One region of the Clostridium estertheticum genome, then DNA from elsewhere that is predicted to be linked to it. Evidence: riboswitches for the same ligand, from Rfam matches in the RefSeq annotation. Region 1 holds a riboswitch; the other holds the start of a gene.
The links. Region 1 has a riboswitch for cobalamin ahead of cbiQ (cobalt ECF transporter T component CbiQ). Riboswitches for the same ligand answer to the same signal wherever they lie in the genome.

Region 1 (5,714 bases):
AAATGATAGAGAGTCATGGCGGAAAGGTATCGGGCTCCGTTTCTAAGAAAACAAGTTATGTGTTAGCAGGAGAGAATGCTGGAAGTAAACTTACGAAAGCGCAAGAGTTAGGAATTGAAGTTATATCTGAAGAAGAATTGGTAAATATGTTAAAATAGTGAATAAATTAACTAAAAAATGGAGCTTTTAAAACATAAGAAATAACATGATAATTAATAATATAATTATCATGCTATTTTTATTAGTGTTGATATTATTTGTTATTTGTATCATAATATATGAATATAACAATATTAGTATGAAAATATATTAGAAAGAGGTAAATCTTATGGAAAAGGATTATATGGAATATAATGAAATTGCAGAAATGCTTAAGATATTAGCTCATCCGGTAAGGCTTTGTATTATTAATGGATTACTGGGAAAAGGGACATGTAATGTAAGTCACATGCAAGATTGTTTAGGTATTCCACAATCTACTTTATCTCAACATTTACAAAAATTAAGAATGGCAAAAATAATTGTAGGAAAAAGAAATGGGCTAGAGATCAATTATAGTATTTGTAATGAAGAAGTTCGTGAACTAATTGAATTCCTTTTTAAAAATAAGGTTTAATAAGTATATCAATTAGTTCTTAATATTAATTAAACACTATAAATATAGTGGTACACGAATAACTATCGTGTATCACTTTTTATTTAATAGTTAAAATAAATTAAATTTCTATTGATTTTTAGTTAATATGTGTTATTATATTATTATATCGTAATATTGAGATATAAGAATGTAAATGGAAAAAATAATATAAATATAAATTAAAGTTTCGACGGAGGTATAAATTATGTTTAATTCTTCAAAGGTTAAAAATGTAAGCGCAGAAGAGGTATATAAACTTATAAATGGTGATAAAGAATTTATTATAATAGATGTAAGAACTAAAGAGAAATAAGTTCTTGGAGATACAGTTTAGCTAGGTAAAGTCTAGAAAATATAAGGAGGAATAATTGTGATGAAAAAGATATTAATCGTAGGTGGCGTCGCTGGTGGAGCTTCAACAGCGGCCAGACTTAGACGGCTTGATGAAAGTGCAGAAATAATTATGTTTGAAAGAGATGAATACATTTCTTTTGCAAATTGCGGACTGCCTTATTACATCGGTGAAGTAATAAAGGATAGAGATAAGCTTTTAGTACAAACACCTGAGAGTATGAATGCAAGGTTTAATGTAGATGTTAGAAATAACAGTGAAGTAGTTGCAATTGACACCAGTAAAAAGGTTGTAACAGTTAATAGTAAAATCCTTGGTACCTACGAGGAAAGTTATGATTATTTAGTGTTATCACCAGGCGCAAAAGCAATTAAACCTAATATAGAGGGTATAAATAGTAAAAGAATATTTACATTAAGAAATATACCAGACACTGATAATATAAAAAAATATGTAGACACATTGACGATTAAAAGTGCTGTAGTTATTGGTGGAGGATATGTTGGGGTTGAAATGGCTGAAAACTTAAAAGAAAGAGGATTAAAGGTTACTTTAGTAGAAGCAGCACCTCACATATTGGCTCCTTTTGATACTGATATTGTTTTAAATGTTGAAAAAGAAATTTCGGATAACGGTGTGGAAATAATTTTAAATGATGGAGTGAAAGCATTTAAAGATACTGAAAATGGTGTTGAAATAACATTAGATAGTGGTGCAAAATTAAGTGCTGATATGATAATACTCGCAATAGGTGTATTTCCTGATACTAAATTTGCAAAAGAAGCTGGTATTAAATTAGGCGCCAAGGGTCATATTATGGTAAATGATAAAATGGAAACTAGTGCAGAGGGAGTATTTGCAGTAGGTGACGCTATAGAAGTTGTAGATTTTGTAAATAAGACTAATACTGCGATTCCACTAGCTGGACCTGCAAATAAGCAAGGAAGAATTGCAGCTGATAATATAGCGGGTCTAAATTCCAGCTATAAAGGAACTCAAGGCACTGCAATTTTAAAGGTTTTTGGACTTACAGCAGCAAGTACTGGCAATAATGAAAGAACTTTAACTAGACTTAATATTCCTTATAAAGTTATACTAGTTCATCCAGTTAGCCATGCTTCTTACTATCCAGGTGCACTTCCTATGACATTAAAACTTATTTTTAATAGTGAAGGTAAAATACTTGGAGCTCAAGGTGTTGGTTATGATGGAGTTGATAAGCGGATAGATGTACTTGCTACTGTTATACGCCTCGGTGGAACAGTTGACGATTTAACAGAATTAGAACTTTCATATGCACCACCATTTTCATCTGCTAAAGACCCTGTAAATCTGGCAGGATTTGTTGCACAAAATGTGCTAGCTGGAAGAATGGAAGTACTCACAACTGATGAGTTTAGTGCTTATGATAAAGAAAATGCTGTAGTATTAGATGTTCGTACTGAAATAGAATTTGATAATGGACATATTGAGGGAGCTATAAATATTCCAGTAGATAATCTCAGGGGAAGAATTGGCGAACTTGACAAAAACAAAGAAATTATTGAATATTGTCAAGTAGGTCTCAGAGGATATGTAGCAGCTAGAATTTTAGCTCAAAAAGACTTTAAGGTTAAAAACTTAACTGGAGGATATAAATCAGTTTTAAGTTCAGAATTTGAGCCCAATAAGACTGGAGAGAGTGATAAAATAAAAAGACAGAAAATAGACCCTGATACTCAAGTTATAAGGGATGAAGTAGCTATAGAAGATGATAAGTATGATAAACTTCTCGATGCATGTGGATTATGTTGCCCAGGTCCGTTAATTCAAGTTAAAGCTAGTATTGATGAATTAAATGAAAACCAAATATTAAAAGTAACAGCAAGTGATCCTGGGTTTTATGAGGATATTAGAGCTTGGTGTACTAAAACAAATAATGAATTATTAGATTTAAGAAAAGAAAAAGGTATGGTATATGCCTTTATTAAAAAAAAAGGCAATAACGATACTAAGGTAAATAAATCTTTGCCATCAGAAACACGAGAAAAAAACAATAAAACTATGGTAGTTTTTAGCGGTGATTTAGATAAAGCCATTGCGGCATTTATTATAGCAAATGGAGCAGTTGCAATGGGTAGTAAAGTTACCATATTATTTACCTTCTGGGGTCTTAACATTATAAGAAAACCTGAAAAAGTATCAGTAAAGAAAGGGCTTATAGATTCAATGTTTGGATTTATGATGCCAAGAGGCAGCAGAAAGCTTAAACTTTCTCAAATGAATATGATGGGTATCGGGGCTAAAATGATCCGATCAGTAATGAAAAATAAAAATATAAGTTCTCTTGAAGATTTAATAAAATCGGCAATTGATAGCGGAGTGGAGGTGGTCGCTTGCTCAATGTCCATGGATGTTATGGGAATTACAAAGGAAGAACTTATCGATGGTGTGAAGATTGGTGGAGTTGGTTATTACCTAGGTCAAACTGAAGATTCAAATGTAAATCTATTTATATAATGTATAATAATATTGCTTATAACTGGTGTTATAAGTTTGCTTTAGAAAAGAAAAGATACTACTAATAATATCAGTTAGTAAAAATTAAGTTATTTCAGTAGAAAACATTGATTAAATTGTTAACATGGTGTAAACTAAAATCAAATTAAATAATAGAATATAGGTTTAATTAAATTTAATTAATTAAAAGGGAATCAGGTTAAAATCCTGAACTATCTCGTAGCTGTAATAGATGAATTTAAGTACAATATGTCACTCTGAAATGGGGAAGGCGTACTTAGATAATGATTCTTAAGTCAGAATATCTGCCTATATTTTTGCACCGTAACTCTACGAGTGATAGAGGGAGCTTTATATGAAGATTTGTTGATTTTATATTATTAAACATATTTTTGATTGTTTCCTTCTAACGCTTTAGTTAGAAGGTTTTTTTTGGTTGTAAATTATTTTACATATTGACATTGGGTAAAAAATAAAAGGAGGTGGCACATGAATAAGGATGGGAAACCTCATCATCATAGAATCGGACATAAACATGGCGAAGGATTTTCAATAGATTTTTACGCTTATATTTCCCAAATAAGACACTGGAATTCTACTTTTAAAGTATCTCTTTCTGTTTTAATACTTATTCTTTGTATTGTATTGGATAACCCATATGTTTCGGTTGTGGTAATTATTGCTATGGCATATCTGACCATTGTAAAAGGAGGGCTTCCAGTATTTGAGTATTTATCAATACTTGCGATTCCAATTATATTTATCCTACTTGGCACAGTTACAATTGCTATTGATTTTTCAAAGCAGCCAATTGGTCAGTATAATCTGTATCTTGGTTTCTGTTATGTGTTTACCTCTCAGGCAAAGATTAGGGAAGTATTGTTTTTAATTCTCAAGGTTTTTGCAGCTATCAGTTCGCTACAAATGATGACACTGTCTACTCCGTCCTCTGAGATAATATATGTTCTTCGAAAGGCACATGTCCCAAAGCTTATTGTAGAATTGATGAACCTTATTTACCGTTATATTTTCATTTTAATGGATACTTATACTAAAATGAAAAATTCTGCAGAATCCCGTCAGGGCTACTGTGATTTTAAAACTTCCTGTTATACTTTTGGAAGCATTGCAAGTAATATGTTGGTTGTTTCGCTTAAAAAAGCAAACACTTATTATGATGCAATGGAGGCCAGATGTTATGATGGAGATCTTCTATTTTTGGAGGAGGATAAAAAAGTAGAGACAATACAGATCGCATATGCAGTAGTATTCGTAGTTTTTTTGTTTATTATCTGGGGCTTTACAAGATAGAAAGGAGATATTATGAGGAAACCAATATTAAATGTAGAAAATCTATATTACGTCTACGGAAATGGAAAGGCCGCATTAGACGGTGTAAGCGTGGATATCTATGAAGGCGAGAAGATCGCTGTCATTGGCTCTAATGGATCAGGCAAATCCACATTTTTCTTGAATATAAACGGTGTATTTACACCGCAGCAGGGAAAAATCATTTATCGGGGTAATGTCGTAAATAAAAAAAATTTAAAAGATCTTCGAAAGAATATCGGAATTGTATTTCAGGATGCAGACAATCAAATAATTGCATCTACAGTTAGGGCAGAAGTTGGATTCGGGCCGATGAATTTAAAGCTTCCAAAAGAGGAAGTAATCAAGCGGGTTGAGGAGTCCCTTTCATACATGAATATATCAGATTTTAAGGATCGTCCACCGCACTATTTGAGTGGTGGTGAAAAGAAACGCGTGACTATTGCAGGAATTATTGCTATGAAATCTGAGATTATTATATATGATGAACCGACAGCATCACTTGATCCTTTAAATACAATGATGTTAGAAGAGGTTTTGGCCAAACTTAGTTCTGAGGGTAAGACGATGCTGATTTCCACCCATGATGTAGATTTTGCATACAGATGGGCGCAAAGAGTGCTTGTATTCTGCCAGGGGAAAATTATCGCAGATGGGACACCACTCGAAATTTTCCTAAACACTGAAGTTTTAAAACAGGCGAATCTAAAACAGCCAATTATGCTAGAGGTTTATGAATCACTAGTAGAGAAACACATGCTTGCGGATATAAAAGCTTATCCTAAAAGCACACAAGAATTTAAAGAAATGCTTAAAAAGTAGTTGTTTATTCTAGGTGTTTTACCGAATTAATATAAATTAGAAACAAATAAGGGGGAAAAATAAAATGAATCAAAA
Region 2 (5,714 bases), 110 kb from region 1:
TGTTATGTGACGTGCCTTAGCAATTTCAGCCACCTTTTCATCACTAACAAAACATAAGGCATTACAATTCAAATCTTTAAGAGCTTTTTTATTTATACCTGCTAGCGCCATTTTTGTATCAGTATATATTGTTACTCCTTTTTTAAGTAACTCTACAGCCGCATCTATTGCTCCATCTCGAATATATAATATATTTTTATAATCAAAATCTGCCGTAGTATGTATTACTCTTTTAATTATTGAAAGTTCTCTAGGGGAATATTCATGCTCTCCCATTTCTTGTCCAATAATTTCAAAACTTCTCTTTTCTATGTCCATAGGAATTTTTATGTAATCCATATTTCAATCTCCTTTTGTTTTAGAATCAGATGGGGACGGTTAACAACTAATTGACTTAATCCATCTATTTAAAAATTTTTTTAAACCATAATAAATTTCCAAAAAAGTGAACATGTCCGTACACCGCTATAGTGTTTTTTTTAATATATCCACATAACCAATTTTTTCGGCTTCCATCATAAACGTCTTTAGAAAGTTTAAATATTTTTTCTTCTTGTAAATCAACAAATGATTTATGAAACTCATGGCAGTTTATGCTCATATCTTTTGGCAAAATAGTATTTTCTACCTCTACCTTAATTTTCGCATATCCAAAATTCTGAAGTCTTGTTGTTAAGGAATAATATCCATCAAAAAAGCCAACAGCTTTATGTGTTATTTGTTCTTCATCTAGACTCTTTTCCCCTAAAGTAAGGTACATTAATCCTCCACATTCAGCGTAACAGGGTAGTCCACTATCAAGAGCTTTTTTAATACTATAAATCATAGATGTATTTTCAGATAACTCTTTTATAAATACCTCAGGGTACCCCCCACCTAAATAAAGAAAATCAATATTGCTCGGTAGTTCATTATCAATAAGTGGACTAAAGTATATAACTTCTCCGAGTTCCTCTAGAAGCTCTAAATTTTCTTTATAATAAAAACTAAAAGCTTTATCGTAGGCTACAGCTATTCTTTTGCCCTTATTTTCAACATGAAAATTATCTACATATTTTTTACTTTCATTAAATTGTTCTAATAATAGATCCATATCCAAATGTTTTTCTAATAATTTGGCGCAAACTTCAATTTTTTCCTCAAGGTCCTCTATTTCACTACTTTGAATTAACCCTAAATGCCTACTTTTCAAAGATAATCTCTCATCTTTAGGAAGATAACCTAAAACTTTTATTTTACAATTTTTATCAATTGCCGATTTAAGCAAATTATAGTAACTCTCTGTTATGTTATTTAATATTATGCCACGTATATTCGCATCTTTAAAATTAACTATTCCATTTATTTCTGCACAAAAGGTTGCTACCTGAGCTTTTGGAGACAGTACAAGTATAATAGGTAAATCTAAAACCTTAGACACATGATATGTAGAATATGATGTATATATTCCTTTGCCATCATATAATCCCATTACACCTTCAACTACCCCTAAATCACCATGGCCTCTAGAAAAGCTAGCCTTAACTCCGGCCTCTCCCATAAGATATAAATCCAGATTTCTTGAATCTTGTCCCGTTATCTTTGAATGAAAAGCCGAGTCTATATAATCAGGCCCTACTTTATAACCCTGCACCTTGAAGCCCCTATTTTTTAAGGCTTTCATAATCCCAAGGGTTACTGTGGTTTTACCACCACCACTTGCATTTGAAGCTATAAATATACTCTGCATTTACACTCACATCCTTTTATGGACTGGCCCTTAAAGTCAATTAGTTGTTAACTGTCCCTCAAGTTTTGACTCTCACTTAAGTTCAATTAGTTGTTAACCGTCCCTCAAGTTTTGGCCTAAAGTTCTAATTTTTTTAAACACCGAATCAACTTTTCATTTCTGACATTATCCTTAATAGCCAGCCTTATAAACTTTTTGTCTAGTCCCCTAAAATTATCTGCTTTCCTTACAACAAATCCTTGCTCTAAACACAGTTTATAAAACTCATCTGCATCTATACCCTTTAATTTACATAACACAAAATTACCATAAGTTAAAAAGACTTTATCTATAAATGAAATACTATTTAACGCCTTTAAGAAAATAGGTCTTTCATCTCTTATCCATTGTTTGCTTTTTTCAATATACTCGACATCCCTTAGCACATTAATTGCTGCAACTTCTGCAAAACAGTTTATATTCCAAGGGTTTTGTTTATCTTTAATTTTTTTTATTAATTTAGCATCACTACTAACTCCATAGCCAAATCTTATGCCTGGCATTGCGAAAAATTTTGTTAAGGCCCTTATTATGAATAAGCATTTATAAGTTTTAACACTCTGCGCAAAACTGTGCAAATTATCTCCCGTAAATTCTATAAAAGCCTCATCTATTATTATGATTTTATTATTACCCTCACAATAATCAAGAATTTTTTTAAACTTAGCTTTATCAATGATATTACCATTAGGATTATTAGGATTAGCTAGGATTACCCCCTCTACATTTCGTAATCTATTAAGGATATCCTCATAATCATAAGAGAGCTGAGCATACTTATGCTTTAGCAAAACAGTCCCATTAAAATTTTCTTTTAAGTGAGAATATTCTATATTACAAGCCCACTTTTTAGCGTCAATTTCATACTCTACAAAGGAAGGTACTACAATTAGTACACTTCTAAGGCAAGATATAACTAAATCAATTATTTCAGCTGCCCCATTTCCTAAAACAAAATACTCCTCTGGGCAACTAATGTATTTGCCGAGTGCCTTTAATACATTCCTATATTGAATATCTGGATATCTAGTTAATGCATCTAAAGCAAAACTAATATTGTCAGTAAAACTTTTAGGAACGCCAAGTGGATTTATATTAGAACTATAATCTAATAGTTCTCGTCCCTCAAGTAATCCATTAGTATAAATATCTCCACCATGTATCATAAATACCTTCCTTTCTTTGGGCTCCACCTGTACTTATAATTTCATCTTCAAGTAGCCACGAATACTTCTAAATACCCTTATGTGTTTTTCCTACATTTTTAAATTTTTCATTAATTACATCATTAATATGTTGTATATAAATATCTTGTACAGCAATATTTTCTCCTAATCCATGTAGGTATATCCTTACTTTAAATCCCTCTGCTTCTAAAACATTTTTCCATGACTCTTCCTTTTCACCAACCATATCATTCTTAACATGATCGCCTGCAACTAAAAGTAGCGGCATTAGAATAACTTCTTTAGTCCCCTGAGCTATAACGTTTGGTATTACTCTATCCAAAGTTGGATACCCCTCTACTGTTGCTACATGAACGTTTTTAAACCCTCTGTCCCTTAGAACACTTTCGAAGCAACAATATACTGCATTCGCAATATGGCTTGTACCATGACCCATTAAAATTACTGTGTCATCTTTTGGTAATTGATTTGATAAAGCATCAACCATTATTGTGTAATCATCCGGCACGCCATCCTCTTCTCCCTTAAAACATATAAGTGGTCTTCCTACCAAAATATTGTCAAATGCATTGCATTCCTTATATTTATTAACTACATTGTTTACATAATCATATTCTGCTCCTGGAATAACATGTAAGGGCTGAACAATTACCTCATTATAACCTTCATTTTTGAGTTTTTCCAAAGCTTCCTCTGGTGTATCTATATAAATATTATCTCTATTTTTAAGAACCTTAAGAATAACATGCGAAGTAAACGCTCTTCTTATGTCATAATCTACAAAGGTATTTTTTATTTTATTTTCTATTACATCAATAGTTACCTTTCTTGTGTCTTCATATGTTGTTCCAAAACTTACAACTAAAATTGCTTTCTTCATTGTTTGCTTCCACCTTATCATGTATTTTTCGGAATTTTGAACTCTATTTGCTCCTAATATCTTTTCAAAAAAACAAAAAGTAGTTCACCTGAGATAGCGACTACTTTTTAATTAATTTGTAATAAAATTAACTGCATTAAAAAGTCCTTTCCCTCCGAAAGCTTTGTTAACATCATTTAGGCAGGTCTCCTGGCTTTTGATTTCTCAATTACAGTAGCGGGGGCTGCTGCGGACTTAAACCACATTCCCTTTTCACCTAATACTCTAGGCACCTAAAATTATATTCTATTGTACTATTAGTTTATTATAATTAAGTGGCGGTGTCAATGTCATTGTAAAACTTAAGGGTTGGAGGGTTATCTTTAGTCCTAAGGGAGAAAGGTAAGGGACGGTTAACAACTAATTGCTGTTTTAGATAATATTTAAGACGGGGACGGTTAACAACTAATGAACATTAACCTAAAAAAATGAATAGCATTATACTCCATAGGAAACAATTAAAATAGTACTTTATGAGGAGAGGTGATTTTTGTGCCAAGAACGGCAAGAGTAAAAACAGATGAGTCGATATTTCATATCATGTGCAAAAGTATAAGTGAAGTAACTTTATTCAAGGATGACGAAGATAAGAAACGGTATTTATTACTTATAAAGAAGTATAAAACTCTCCATAATTTTAAGCTTTATGGGTACTGCCTTATGGATAACCACGCACATTTAATGATTGATGCTAATGGCTGTGATATATCAAAAATAATGCATGGTATAAATTTTTCTTATGCAATGTACTTTAATAGAAAATATAAAAGGGAAGGACACCTTTTTAAAGATAGATTTAAGAGCAAAATAGTTTATAACGATAGATATTTAAGGACCTTATCTCTTTATGTGCACAATAATCCTACAGACATAATCGAATATAAAGATTCTCCTGAAAAATTCACTTTTTCTAGTCTATCAATATTTTTAGGAAAAACAACTGATTCTTTTAACTTAGTTGATTATGTATTTGTTATGAGTCTTTTTGGTGATAACCTTAAAAGTGCAAGGAAAAATTACTATAACCTTCTCTTTAGGTGTAATGAAGAAAAATTAGAACAGGAAATGGAGTTTGAAGATGAAAAAACAGATTATAATAGTGAAAGGAACATACTGATACGCGATTTTAAACCAGATGACATATTGGAATTTATATCATTTAAGATGAATATATCAAAAATCCATTTTTATACGAAGTACAGTAGAAAATGTGTTAAAGCGAAAGCTTTAGCTGTTGTTTTAATGAGAAGCTTATGCAATTTTAAATCAAAAGACATATCTAACACGCTTGGAAATATTACTCAAGCTAGAATATCTAGATTAAGCACTATTTGTATAGGTTTAATCGGGACAGAAGAAAAATATAGAAATATTATTGATGATTTTATTAAATGTTACTCTTAATAAATACTAATTTTCATATTAAAGAAATTTATAAAAATTTCAGAATAATAATTAACTATATTTATTTGAGTGAACATTGGACAAGCTTGGGAAATGCATTATCTATTATAACAAAAAATAAAATGCTAGATTAATTAGTTAATTTAGTCATAAAAAGGTGCAAATTCTAAAAAAATTTGCACCTAAATAAAAGCTAATTAGTTGTTAACCGTCCCCACCTGAGGCTTACCTAAATTATTGCTATAAACAAAATCATTGTTAAAATCTCAACTAATTCATTATTAGCTCCCAAACTGTCACCTGTGAGTCCTGTAATTTTGCTCTCACAGAACTTATTAAATAAGAAACTTAAAAATAAAGCTGGAACTATTAATACAACACTATTTTTGATTCCTATTAATAAAGCTCCAAGTATAATAGTTATTACCCCTGCAAT

Region 2: it holds a riboswitch for cobalamin, as region 1 does, so the genes downstream of both, A7L45_RS19170 (sirohydrochlorin cobaltochelatase) here and cbiQ (cobalt ECF transporter T component CbiQ) in region 1, are expected to answer to the same signal.

The regions. Positions count from the first base shown of each region.
Region 1 covers NZ_CP015756.1:4,221,680-4,227,393, reverse strand. The annotation lists gene ligA (NAD-dependent DNA ligase LigA) at 1-158, shown strand, start outside; gene A7L45_RS19765 (ArsR/SmtB family transcription factor) at 329-616, shown strand; gene A7L45_RS19760 (CoA-disulfide reductase) at 1,008-3,488, shown strand; cobalamin riboswitch at 3,633-3,815, shown strand; gene cbiQ (cobalt ECF transporter T component CbiQ) at 3,978-4,799, shown strand; gene A7L45_RS19750 (energy-coupling factor ABC transporter ATP-binding protein) at 4,812-5,639, shown strand; gene A7L45_RS19745 (energy-coupling factor ABC transporter permease) at 5,704-5,714, shown strand, end outside.
Region 2 covers NZ_CP015756.1:4,113,676-4,119,389, forward strand. The annotation lists gene A7L45_RS19155 (precorrin-8X methylmutase) at 1-339, opposite strand, end outside; gene A7L45_RS19160 (cobyrinic acid a,c-diamide synthase CobB) at 404-1,729, opposite strand; gene A7L45_RS19165 (pyridoxal phosphate-dependent aminotransferase) at 1,846-2,934, opposite strand; gene A7L45_RS19170 (sirohydrochlorin cobaltochelatase) at 3,002-3,835, opposite strand; cobalamin riboswitch at 3,998-4,127, opposite strand; gene A7L45_RS19175 (transposase) at 4,367-5,278, shown strand; gene cobS (adenosylcobinamide-GDP ribazoletransferase) at 5,508-5,714, opposite strand, start outside.